DNA from 3 places in the Marinomonas algicola genome. Region 2 is predicted to be linked to each of the others. Evidence: predicted binding sites of a transcription regulator. Region 2 holds the regulator's gene; each other region holds the start of a gene.
What was found. The regulator FliA, encoded in region 2, starts transcription of late flagellar genes. The targets are predictions, from matches to a motif close to CTAAAGTTNNNNNNNNNNCNGCCGATA.
Positions count from the first base shown of each region.

Region 1: a site for FliA is predicted at 2,218-2,244, ahead of IEZ33_RS15785 (flagellin N-terminal helical domain-containing protein). Genes of this name have one in related genera too.
Region 3: a site for FliA is predicted at 1,513-1,539, ahead of flgK (flagellar hook-associated protein FlgK). Genes of this name have one in related genera too.

Region 1 is NZ_CP061941.1:3,437,845-3,441,126, forward strand. It holds gene fliD (flagellar filament capping protein FliD) at 1-632, opposite strand, end outside; gene IEZ33_RS15780 (flagellar protein FlaG) at 684-1,130, opposite strand; gene IEZ33_RS15785 (flagellin N-terminal helical domain-containing protein) at 1,191-2,105, opposite strand; gene IEZ33_RS15790 (flagellin N-terminal helical domain-containing protein) at 2,629-3,282, opposite strand, start outside.
Region 2 is NZ_CP061941.1:3,095,353-3,098,634, forward strand. It holds gene IEZ33_RS14190 (chemotaxis protein CheA) at 1-333, opposite strand, end outside; gene IEZ33_RS14195 (protein phosphatase CheZ) at 345-1,136, opposite strand; gene IEZ33_RS14200 (chemotaxis response regulator CheY) at 1,146-1,526, opposite strand; gene IEZ33_RS14205 (RNA polymerase sigma factor FliA) at 1,583-2,317, opposite strand; gene flhF (flagellar biosynthesis GTPase FlhF) at 2,416-3,282, opposite strand, start outside.
Region 3 is NZ_CP061941.1:3,444,934-3,448,215, forward strand. It holds gene flgK (flagellar hook-associated protein FlgK) at 1-1,449, opposite strand, end outside; gene flgJ (flagellar assembly peptidoglycan hydrolase FlgJ) at 1,566-2,567, opposite strand; gene IEZ33_RS15815 (flagellar basal body P-ring protein FlgI) at 2,605-3,282, opposite strand, start outside.

The DNA.
Region 1 (3,282 bases), 340 kb from region 2:
ATTCCAGTAGAGACAGCATCTAAAGAGGCATCATCATTTGTCACGACTAAATCATTACCTGCTCCGGTTACACTGGAAGTGAGCACTAAGCGAACATCAGACCCGGTATCAATAAGGTTAGCAGAAACACCATAATTGTTTTCATCATCATTGATCAACTCCCTTAGCTCTTCCAAAGTAGCCCCGGCTGGAACGGCAAGCGTAAAGCTATCATCAGCACCGGAAGTAAAAGTAAGGTTACCGCCACCAGCTGAAACGACGTCTGATGCAGAGGAAAAAGCAGATGCCGCCGATTCACTACGACTGCCCTGCGCTAGTTGATCGACTGAAATTTGATAACGGCCTGTAGAAGCTGAAGAGCCTGGAGAAACACTAATAATATCACCAATACTCGGTTGAGTAATGGAGGCCGTTCGATTTTGAAAGTCTTCTAAATCATTAAGACTGTCTACCGATGTTTTAAAAGCATCAACCCTTGAATTAATCGCCCCAACAGCAGATAGCTGAATATTTAAATCTTGGGTTTTACTACTAAAAGAAGATGTTTTTGCATCCCTTTCAGCACTGACAAGAGAACTAATTAAACCCTCTAAGTCAAGACCACTACCAATACCTTGAGCTGTTATAGTCATAATGCACCCCCGTCAAGTTTAAATATACCAAGAAAAAAATACTCTATAATATTACACCGAGCTATTGATTAATGCTCCTTTAAATTCACTCAACTGATCGACAAGCTCATCAATTCTTTCAGACATTTTCAAAAATTCTTCGGAAGGCATTTGCCTAACAACCTCTCCACTTTCTTGATCAATCACACGTACAATTCTTTGATTACTTTCTTCAGATACTTCAAATGAAAGCTGGACGTTCAATTGATTCATTTTTTGATTAGTAAGGCTTACATCTTCTTCTTGTATTTGTTCAATACTACTTCCACTAACAAGCGCTCCCTGCTCACTCCCTTGACTTAATCGCCCATCACTCGCATTTGTATCGGCCAGCTCAGTTACTTTTTTAGCATCCATTTCTTTTTTTGCTTGGAAATTTTGTAATAAACTAGCCTCACTATTACTTGAACTAGAGTTCAATAAGGGGGTTTTCAACAAATCATTTAAGCCAATAGCCATAATAACTTCCTCCTGAAACATAAAAGCTGAGGGACTCCTCAGCTTTTATCATATCAGAAATTAACCTAACAAAGACAAAGCGGTTTGAGGCCTTTGGTTTGCTTGGGATAAGATAGACGTACTCGCTTGCTGTAAAATCTGATTACGAGTCAACTCGGCTGTTTCCACAGCAAAATCCGTATCTCGTACACGAGATCGAGCGGCTGAGACGTTTTCAGAAATATTACTCAAGTTACGAATCGTAGAGCTAAAGCGGTTTTGAATCGCACCTAACTCAGAACGTTTCGCATCAACAACTGAAATCATCGCATCAATGGTTGAAATTAAGTCCTGAGCATTAGCGATACTTGTTAATGACAAGCTTGTTGTACTAACAGTAGATCCAACACCGGCCAGACCTGTTACGGCTGATGCCGCACCAGCAATACCCGACATGGTAAAACCACCATTAGCATTAATCGCTATTGAACCACCAGTATTTGTAGTGATTGTAGACATGGAAAAACTGATTGTTTGACCACCTTCTGCACCTACTTGAAAACGAGCAGAGTACGATCCATCCAACAGGTTTTGACCACCGAAAGAAGTTTGCTCTGCAACACGGTTAATTTCTAGGCGCAATTGATCAGCTTCTTGTTGAAGTGCCAAGCGGTCTTGATCATTGTTGGAATCATTTGATGCTTGAATAGACAGAGTTCGCATACGTTGCAACATATTTGTTGTTTCGTCTAATGCACCCTCCGCTGTTTGAGATAAAGATATACCATCATTTGCATTTCGTACCGCTTGATTCAGACCATTGATCTGAGACGTTAAACGGTTAGATATCTGAAGACCTGCTGCATCATCTGCCGCAGAGTTGATTCGAAAACCAGAAGATAAACGCTTGAAAGATGTATCTAGCGCATTTCCAGAATTGGATAATTGACGTTGCGCATTCAATGATGACGCATTTGTATTTACCATAACAGCCATAACAGCCTCCTAAGTATCGCCATGAAAGCCCGTTCCAAAAAACGGTACTTTTATAAAATACTGGTCAATATCGCCAAATATTAAACCAATAAAATAAACCTCTTATGAAGCTTTTCGGCCGAACCAGATAGAGCTTTAGCTAAAAATGAAAAAAACATCCCTTTTACGGCAAAAAAAAACCTTCAAGATGGCAATATAAATCCTTTTTCATATAAAAATCATAAAGATAAAACAATAATTAATTAGATTAATTATTTAAAAAAAACCACAAAACCTACCTAAACATACAATTTGAGAGTACATAAAAATCAAATAGGAAAATGGCATGGATAATGCTTACCTTTAGATGTGGGGCGCCAACCTCACAAAAAAAAACCAAGCACTGACATGCTTGGCATAAAACACTTCTAGGAGTAAGAAGCGAGAATTCGAATATCATCGCCAAACCTCTTGCCTCCGATATTCGAGAACTTTCCTTCAAGCGGCCTGATCAGCCGCTTTATTTTTAACTATTCTTTAAGAATTAACCCCCAAGTAAAGACAATGCCGCTTGTGGGCGCTGATTCGCTTGAGAAAGAATTGTAGTACTTGCTTGCTGCAAGATTTGGTTACGAGTCAATTCCGCTGTTTCTTGAGCAAAATCCGTATCTCTAATTCGAGAGCGAGCGGCCGATACATTTTCAGCGATATTCGATAAATTACGAATTGTAGAACTAAAGCGGTTTTGAATCGCACCCAATTCAGAACGTTTAGTATCCACGACAGAGATCATAGCATCAATCGTAGAAATTAGGTTTTCCGCATTAGCGATGCTCGTTAATGACAAGGTTGTTGTACTAACAGTAGAGCCAAGAGTCGTTAGACCTGTTACGGCTGATGCGGCACCAGCAATACCTGACATGGTAAAACCACCGTTAGCATTAATCGCTACTGCACCACCACTATTTGTAGTAATTGTAGACATAGAAAAACTGATTGTTTGACCACCATCTGCCCCCACTTGAAAGCGAGCAGCATAGGAACCATTCAGTAAATTTTGACCACCAAAAGTAGTTTGTTCAGCAACACGATTGATTTCTAAACGAAGTTGATCGGCTTCTTGCTGAATAGCCAATCTATCTTGGTCTGTGTTTGAATCATTCGATGCTTGAATGGCCAACGTTCGCATACGCTGTAA
Region 2 (3,282 bases):
CTCTAGACCAGATCGAACAGCATCAAACATTTCATTAACAGCATCCAAAGCTTGAAGCACCACATCCATCAATTCAGATGTGACTTTTCGCTGACCATTACGGAGAATATCAAACACATTCTCTGCATAATGACAACAGTCGACCAAAGGAGTCAGCTGTAAAAAACCAGCACCACCTTTGACAGTATGAAAGCCTCGAAATATAGCATTTAGCAATGCTTTATCTTCTGGATTTTGCTCTAGATCTACTAATTGCTCAGAAAGCTGTTCTAGGATTTCCCCAGCTTCAACTAAAAAATCTTGAAGAATTTCTTCATCGACTTCGAAACTCATCCTCAGCTCCTTTAAAAACCAAGACTAGATAACAAGTCATCTACTTCGTCTTGACTATTCAATACTTCTGGATTGTTATCGTTTTTGATGGCTGGACCGTGACCACGAGTATCATCCTCTTCTGCAAGGGTTAATTCGTGTTCAATTCCCGAAATGCTATCAACTCGACCCGCTACAGCGACTAAGTGAACCAGTTTCTCTTCGACATCACGAATCAAGTCATTTACTTTAGTAATTACTTGCCCCGTTAAATCTTGATAACCTTGCTCGAGTAATATTGTATTAAGATTTGTATGCAAGATTGTCGCACTATCATCTGCATACGATAGAAACACATCAATTCTTTTATAAAGCTGACGAAATTCTTCAGGAGAAAGATCCCTTTGAATTAATCGCCCCCAGTCCTTGCGTAACTCTTTTGCCTGTTTTTGAAGTTCACTAGCGACAGGTACGCTACTATCAACCATATCCATGGTTTTATTAGCCGCATTACTTGTCATCTCAACGACGTAATTTAATCGATCAGATGCATCCGTAATTTTAGAGCCATTATCAGATTCATCAGTGTCTGTTAGTTCAATTTCTACAGAGTCGACTTTAAAGTCTTTAATCGCATTATGTAAGCTACGAGTTAAATTACCAACTTCGTTATAAAAGCTCTTATGCCTTGCTTCACTTAACTCTTGTATTATTTGAATAGCACTAGAAAAATTGCCTACCTCAATGCTATTTAGCAAATCGACAGCGCCATTTTTTAATATAGATTCAAAATCATCCAAACTAGAACTGGATTTATCTGACATTAGATACCCCTATTTCCCAGCGTCGATACGTTCGAAAATCTTTTCAATTTTCTCTTTCAACGCAACAGCGGTAAAAGGTTTAACGACATAACCATTCACTCCCGCTTGTGCAGCTGAAATAATTTGATCTCGTTTCGCCTCTGCTGTAACCATTAAAACAGGGATTGTTTTAAGTTTATCATCAGCGCGAACAGCTCTCAGCAACTCTATCCCTGTCATTCCAGGCATATTCCAATCAGTTACCAGAAAATCAATCGACCCTGCTTGCAATATTGGCAGCGCCGTTGTTCCATCATCAGCTTCTACCGTATTAGTAAAACCTAAATCTCGGAGAAGATTTTTAATTATCCTTCTCATTGTTGAAAAATCATCAACAATTAGAATTTTCATATTTTTATCCAATGCGACCTCCACAACCCAAAGGTAGTATTTCAAAACTCAAAATTTTATTCTCGCCAATCAATTAATTTGACCTTCAATCTCATAGCCGCTTGGCTATGAATCTGACTTACTCGAGATTCACTTACACCTAAAACTGCACCAATTTCTTTTAAATTCATTTCTTCATTATAGTACAAAGACAATACTAGTTTTTCTCTCTCAGGCAAAGAATCTATTGCCTTAATTAAAGAGTCTTGAAAATCTTCACTTTCAACACTTTCGAAGGGGCTAGACGCATTATCTGAAACACTATCAAAATTCAAACTATCGGAATCAAGCAACTCCTCAAAACTAAACAATTGGCTCGACATGGATGATTGTAATATATCATGATATTCATCAAGCTCAATTCCCATAGATGAAGCCACCTCTAAATTCGTCGCTTCACGGCCTAAGGAAGATTCGAGCTCGTTAATCGCACTTGCGACAGCTCGACCATTTCGTCTTACTGACCTGGGAGCCCAATCACTTTTTCTCACTTCATCCATAATAAAACCACGAATGCGTATTCCTGCATACGTTTCAAAGCTAGCGCCTTTATTCGATTCAAAACGCTTATGAGCTTCCAGCAGTCCCATCATGCCAGCCTGGATTAAATCATCAACCTCAACACTACTAGGCATTCTCGCTAAGAGATGATAAGCAATTTTTTTCACTAAGAAGCCATACTGATTGACAATAACGTCAACAGACAGAGGTGCATTTTTTGAGTAGGCGTCGTAGCCGATCTTAGTCTGCATAAACAATAAAAAAACAACCCAATAATTTTTAAGTTAAAAACATCATCTAGACATTACTACATAGACGATCAACAAAGTAAAAAAGTAACATAAAATTACTAACTACCGTATTTAAGAGAACTATAAAGATGACTATATTGCTCAGCCACATAGACAGCTCGACTCACCAAGTTATGAGACCTAGCCGGCTGAATATCATCAGGAATTCTTTGTCCATCAGCAACATACACTACTGGAAGGTTCTCTTCAACAATTACACTAATTGCTTCACCAAGTGAAGCCGATTCATCTAATTTACTTAAAACACAACCATCAAGCCTGACTTTTGAATATACGTCTACAACCGTTTTCAGCACCTGCCTTTGACTTGTACAGGGCAGAACTAATAATTTTTTCAAGTTGGGCCTTGCACGATTAATCATGAGCAACTGCCTTTCAAGATTCCGATCTCTAGGATTCATACCGGCCGTATCAACCAACACCAATGAGTAATCAGCATACTTATCTAATACATCATTTAAGTCTGAATATTCATTTACAACAACAACGGGGACCCCAAGGATACGTCCGAATGTCCTTAACTGCTCGTGCGCGGCAATTCTATAAGTGTCTGTAGTAACAAGCACCACACTACTATTACCATACTTTAAAACATGCTGAGCCGCTATTTTACCGATAGTGGTTGTTTTACCAACACCTGTGGGCCCCATAAAAGCAATACACCCCAGTAACTCACTGGTCTTAACCCTAGTTGGTATATGGTCGGCTAAGTGAGCAAGAACTCTATTCCAGTCATCTTCCCTACCAAGCAAATCAATATCATCTAGCAATCTTGAGATAACATTCTCAGAAATACCTAATCCCTTTAATTTGTCTCGAACTTTCAACAACTCAGGATTCACGGCTTCTTTAACGTCTAGTTTTCTCTGTTGATCCAGCTGGCCCTGTTGAGTTTGAATATTTTT
Region 3 (3,282 bases), 350 kb from region 2:
GAGCCCCCCACCAAACACAAAGCTTGAGGTTGCTGGGTCGGTATCCGTGATGTTAGATAAACTAATGTTTGCATCAGAAATATTCGCCGACGCGCTGGACACCGTAACAGGGGCATTTAACGCCAGCTGTTCACCCGACCCCATTGACACGTCAAGCCCTCGAGCGGCTCCGCTTGTGGGTGTAAATTGATAAAGGTCACCATTTTCAAAGGGAACAGTAGGGTCGGCCTGTAAGCGAACTTCTATTCCTAGCCCGGGAATCGATACATAGCCATCGGCAGAAGGAACCGCGGTGGCAAGATCGACACTGACCAACACCCCATTCGCCTTCCCATTAGCATCAAACCCTTTAACGTCAAACGTCGTCGCGGACGTCATGGTTAGATTATAAGTATCGGTTGTAATTTCACTCGATTTTCCCGCTTCAGGACGAACTTTAACACTATGGGACAAACTTGAGTTGTCGGCTTTTTGATTTATTTGAACAGCATCAAGTGAAAAAAGATTTTTACCGTATTCACCATTATAATCTAGGCCTAACTTATTTTGCTCATTCATAGTGTCGGCTAGAACAATGGCCTGTTGGCCTAAACGTCGATCCATTTCAGTCAGCATATCATTACGATAATCCATCAGCGCACCAAGCTGACCACCTAAAGAATCGTTATTCAATCCAATTTCATAGCGACCGAAATCCAAGGTTAAATCGTATTCGGTAGGATCAAGCTCATTAGGTGATAACTTCAACGTCTTAGTATCATCTTGTAATACCAAAGGTTGCCCATTTTTCAATTGAAGCTCCATCAAGCCATTACTATCATAAGACAGCTTAACCTCAATCATTTCACTAATGCTTCGCGCCAGCTCTTCCTGCTGGTCTCTTAACTCATTAGCAACACGCCCACCCACCGTTTCTTGAACCAATATCTTTTCATTTAAATTCGCGACTTGAGCCGATAACTGATTAATCTCGTCAATAACAGAATTAAGTTGATTATTCGCCAGCTGATTTTGATCTTCAACAAAACCTGCTAACTCATTGTATTGACTAACCATGTTATTAAAATTGTTAAACGCGCTGTCACGTGTTGCTAAATTCGTCGGATCGGCATTCACCGACTGCAAGGCTGAAAACATGTTATCAAGATACGTATTCAAGGATACCGACTGATCGCCTACAATTTCATCGGCTGTTGAGGCTAATTGATAAAACTTTTCATAATAATGGTTCAGAGAGGTATCCGCGCGAACTTGCTGGTTCAGGAACTGATCAACGACTCGCTCGGTATCTCGTACCTCGACCCCACCATTCAATGTGGAAGATAGAACCGTGGTTTGTCGATTAAAGCCAGCCGTATTAACGTTAGAGGTATTCTGCCCCGTCGTTGTAATGAGAGCATTACTGGCTTGAATACCAGATAATCCAATTGAATATAAGCTTGCAGCCATAATGACTTACCTCGATTTCACTTTGTCTTTTCCAGGCTAGGAACTTAGCAAGGATATTAAGTATATCGGTTAGGCATGCAAAAACTTGACCACTTTATAAAGAATATAAGAGAGACCTAAAGAAGTGTTTTAAACCATTTACTTGAGAGGATATTACCTATTTTTTGACTGTAGTTAGGGTCCGTCGCGTACCCACCTTTCTGCAAATAAGCGGCAAACATTGCCGCATTATCGCCTGCCATTAAGGCATCTTTATACCGCTCACTGTCTTGTAGAAAACGAGCGTAATCATTAAAGCTTTCAGAGAAGGAATTATAAGCTCGAAACGGGGCCTTCTGTTTTTTTGCAACGCCATCTTCATACTCAAGCGTTGTAACAACCGCTCGATCTCCTTGCCAGCGAGAGTCCGCCTTTATCCCAAACATATTAAAGCTTGCACTACCATCCGCTTTGGCAATAGGAAACTTTCCCCAACCTGTCTCCAGCGCGGCTTGAGCTAGAATAGCTTTAGGATCAACCCCAAGTTGCCTACCCGCCTCTTGAGCTAACGGCCAAAGGCGCTCAACAAAGGTTTCAGGGGAATCAAATATCACACTTTTAACCGGCACAGTATCCGCTTGAGATGCATCTAAAGCCCCAACTTTAACCGCCGTTGAGTCAACAGTTTTTGCCGATTCCGCTTTTTCTAACAGGCGCCTCCCTGCCTCTTGCGCCATCAACTGAATCTTTGCCAAGTCTTGTGAAGCAATACTTTGTAGCAATTTGGAGTCACCTTCTACATCACCTGTTGCAGCCGATAAAGAAGCACTACCACGGCCCTCGAATTGACGAATGAGAGCGTCCGCTAAACCCACACCACCGGAGGTCGACATTGATTGAGCCATTTGAGAATCTAACATGTCTTCGTATTGCCTAGTTTGATTACTGGAAAATAAATCTGTACCACCAATAACCTCATTAGCGCTGCGCATATTCTTCAACAACATACCAATAAAAATAGATTCAAACTCTTGAGCCACTCGCTTTAAAGCCGCATCAGGGTCTTTCTGAGCCTGCGTTTTTAAATTCGCTAAAGAGGAAAAGTCGCCATAAAACTCATTAGCATTAATTTTATTCATAACGTCCTCTCACTTGCGAATTCAAAAACATAAAACGCTATATTACAACAAGGTCTGCATTCAAAGCGCCCGCTTGTTTGAGACCCTCAAGTATCGCCATCACATCACCCGGTGCAGCACCGACCTGATTAACCGCTCTTATAATATCATTCAAAGAAGCCCCAGGATCAAAAAGAAACATATGACCACTATTTTCATCAACCGTAATTTCGGTGCGAGGAGCCAAGATTGTCTCGCCACCAGCCAACGCATTAGGCTGGCCGATTTCAGGATTTTCTTTAATGGTTACCGTTAAACTACCGTGCGTCACGGCCGCTGGCGTTACCGTCACGTTTTGACCAATAATAATGGTTCCTGTCCGTGAGTTAATGACTATTTTCGCTCTCTCCTTGCCCAGCTCAACCTCTAGATTTTCTAAAATGGACAAGAATGAAACCCTCTGGCTTGGGTCTCTTGGCGCCGATACCCGGATAGACGTTGCATCTAAGGTTTGCGCAATATTTGGTCCCAATAAATTATTAATACGATCGGCTACGTGTTTCGCCGTCGTAAAGTCGGGGCGATTCAAGTTGAAGGTTAATGTGTCACCTCGATTAAAACTATTCGGCACAACCCGCTCTACAGAAGCACCATTTGGAATACGGCCAACCGTAGGAATATTAATCGATAATCTAGAGCCATCGGCGCCTTGAGCACCTAAACCACCAACCACCAA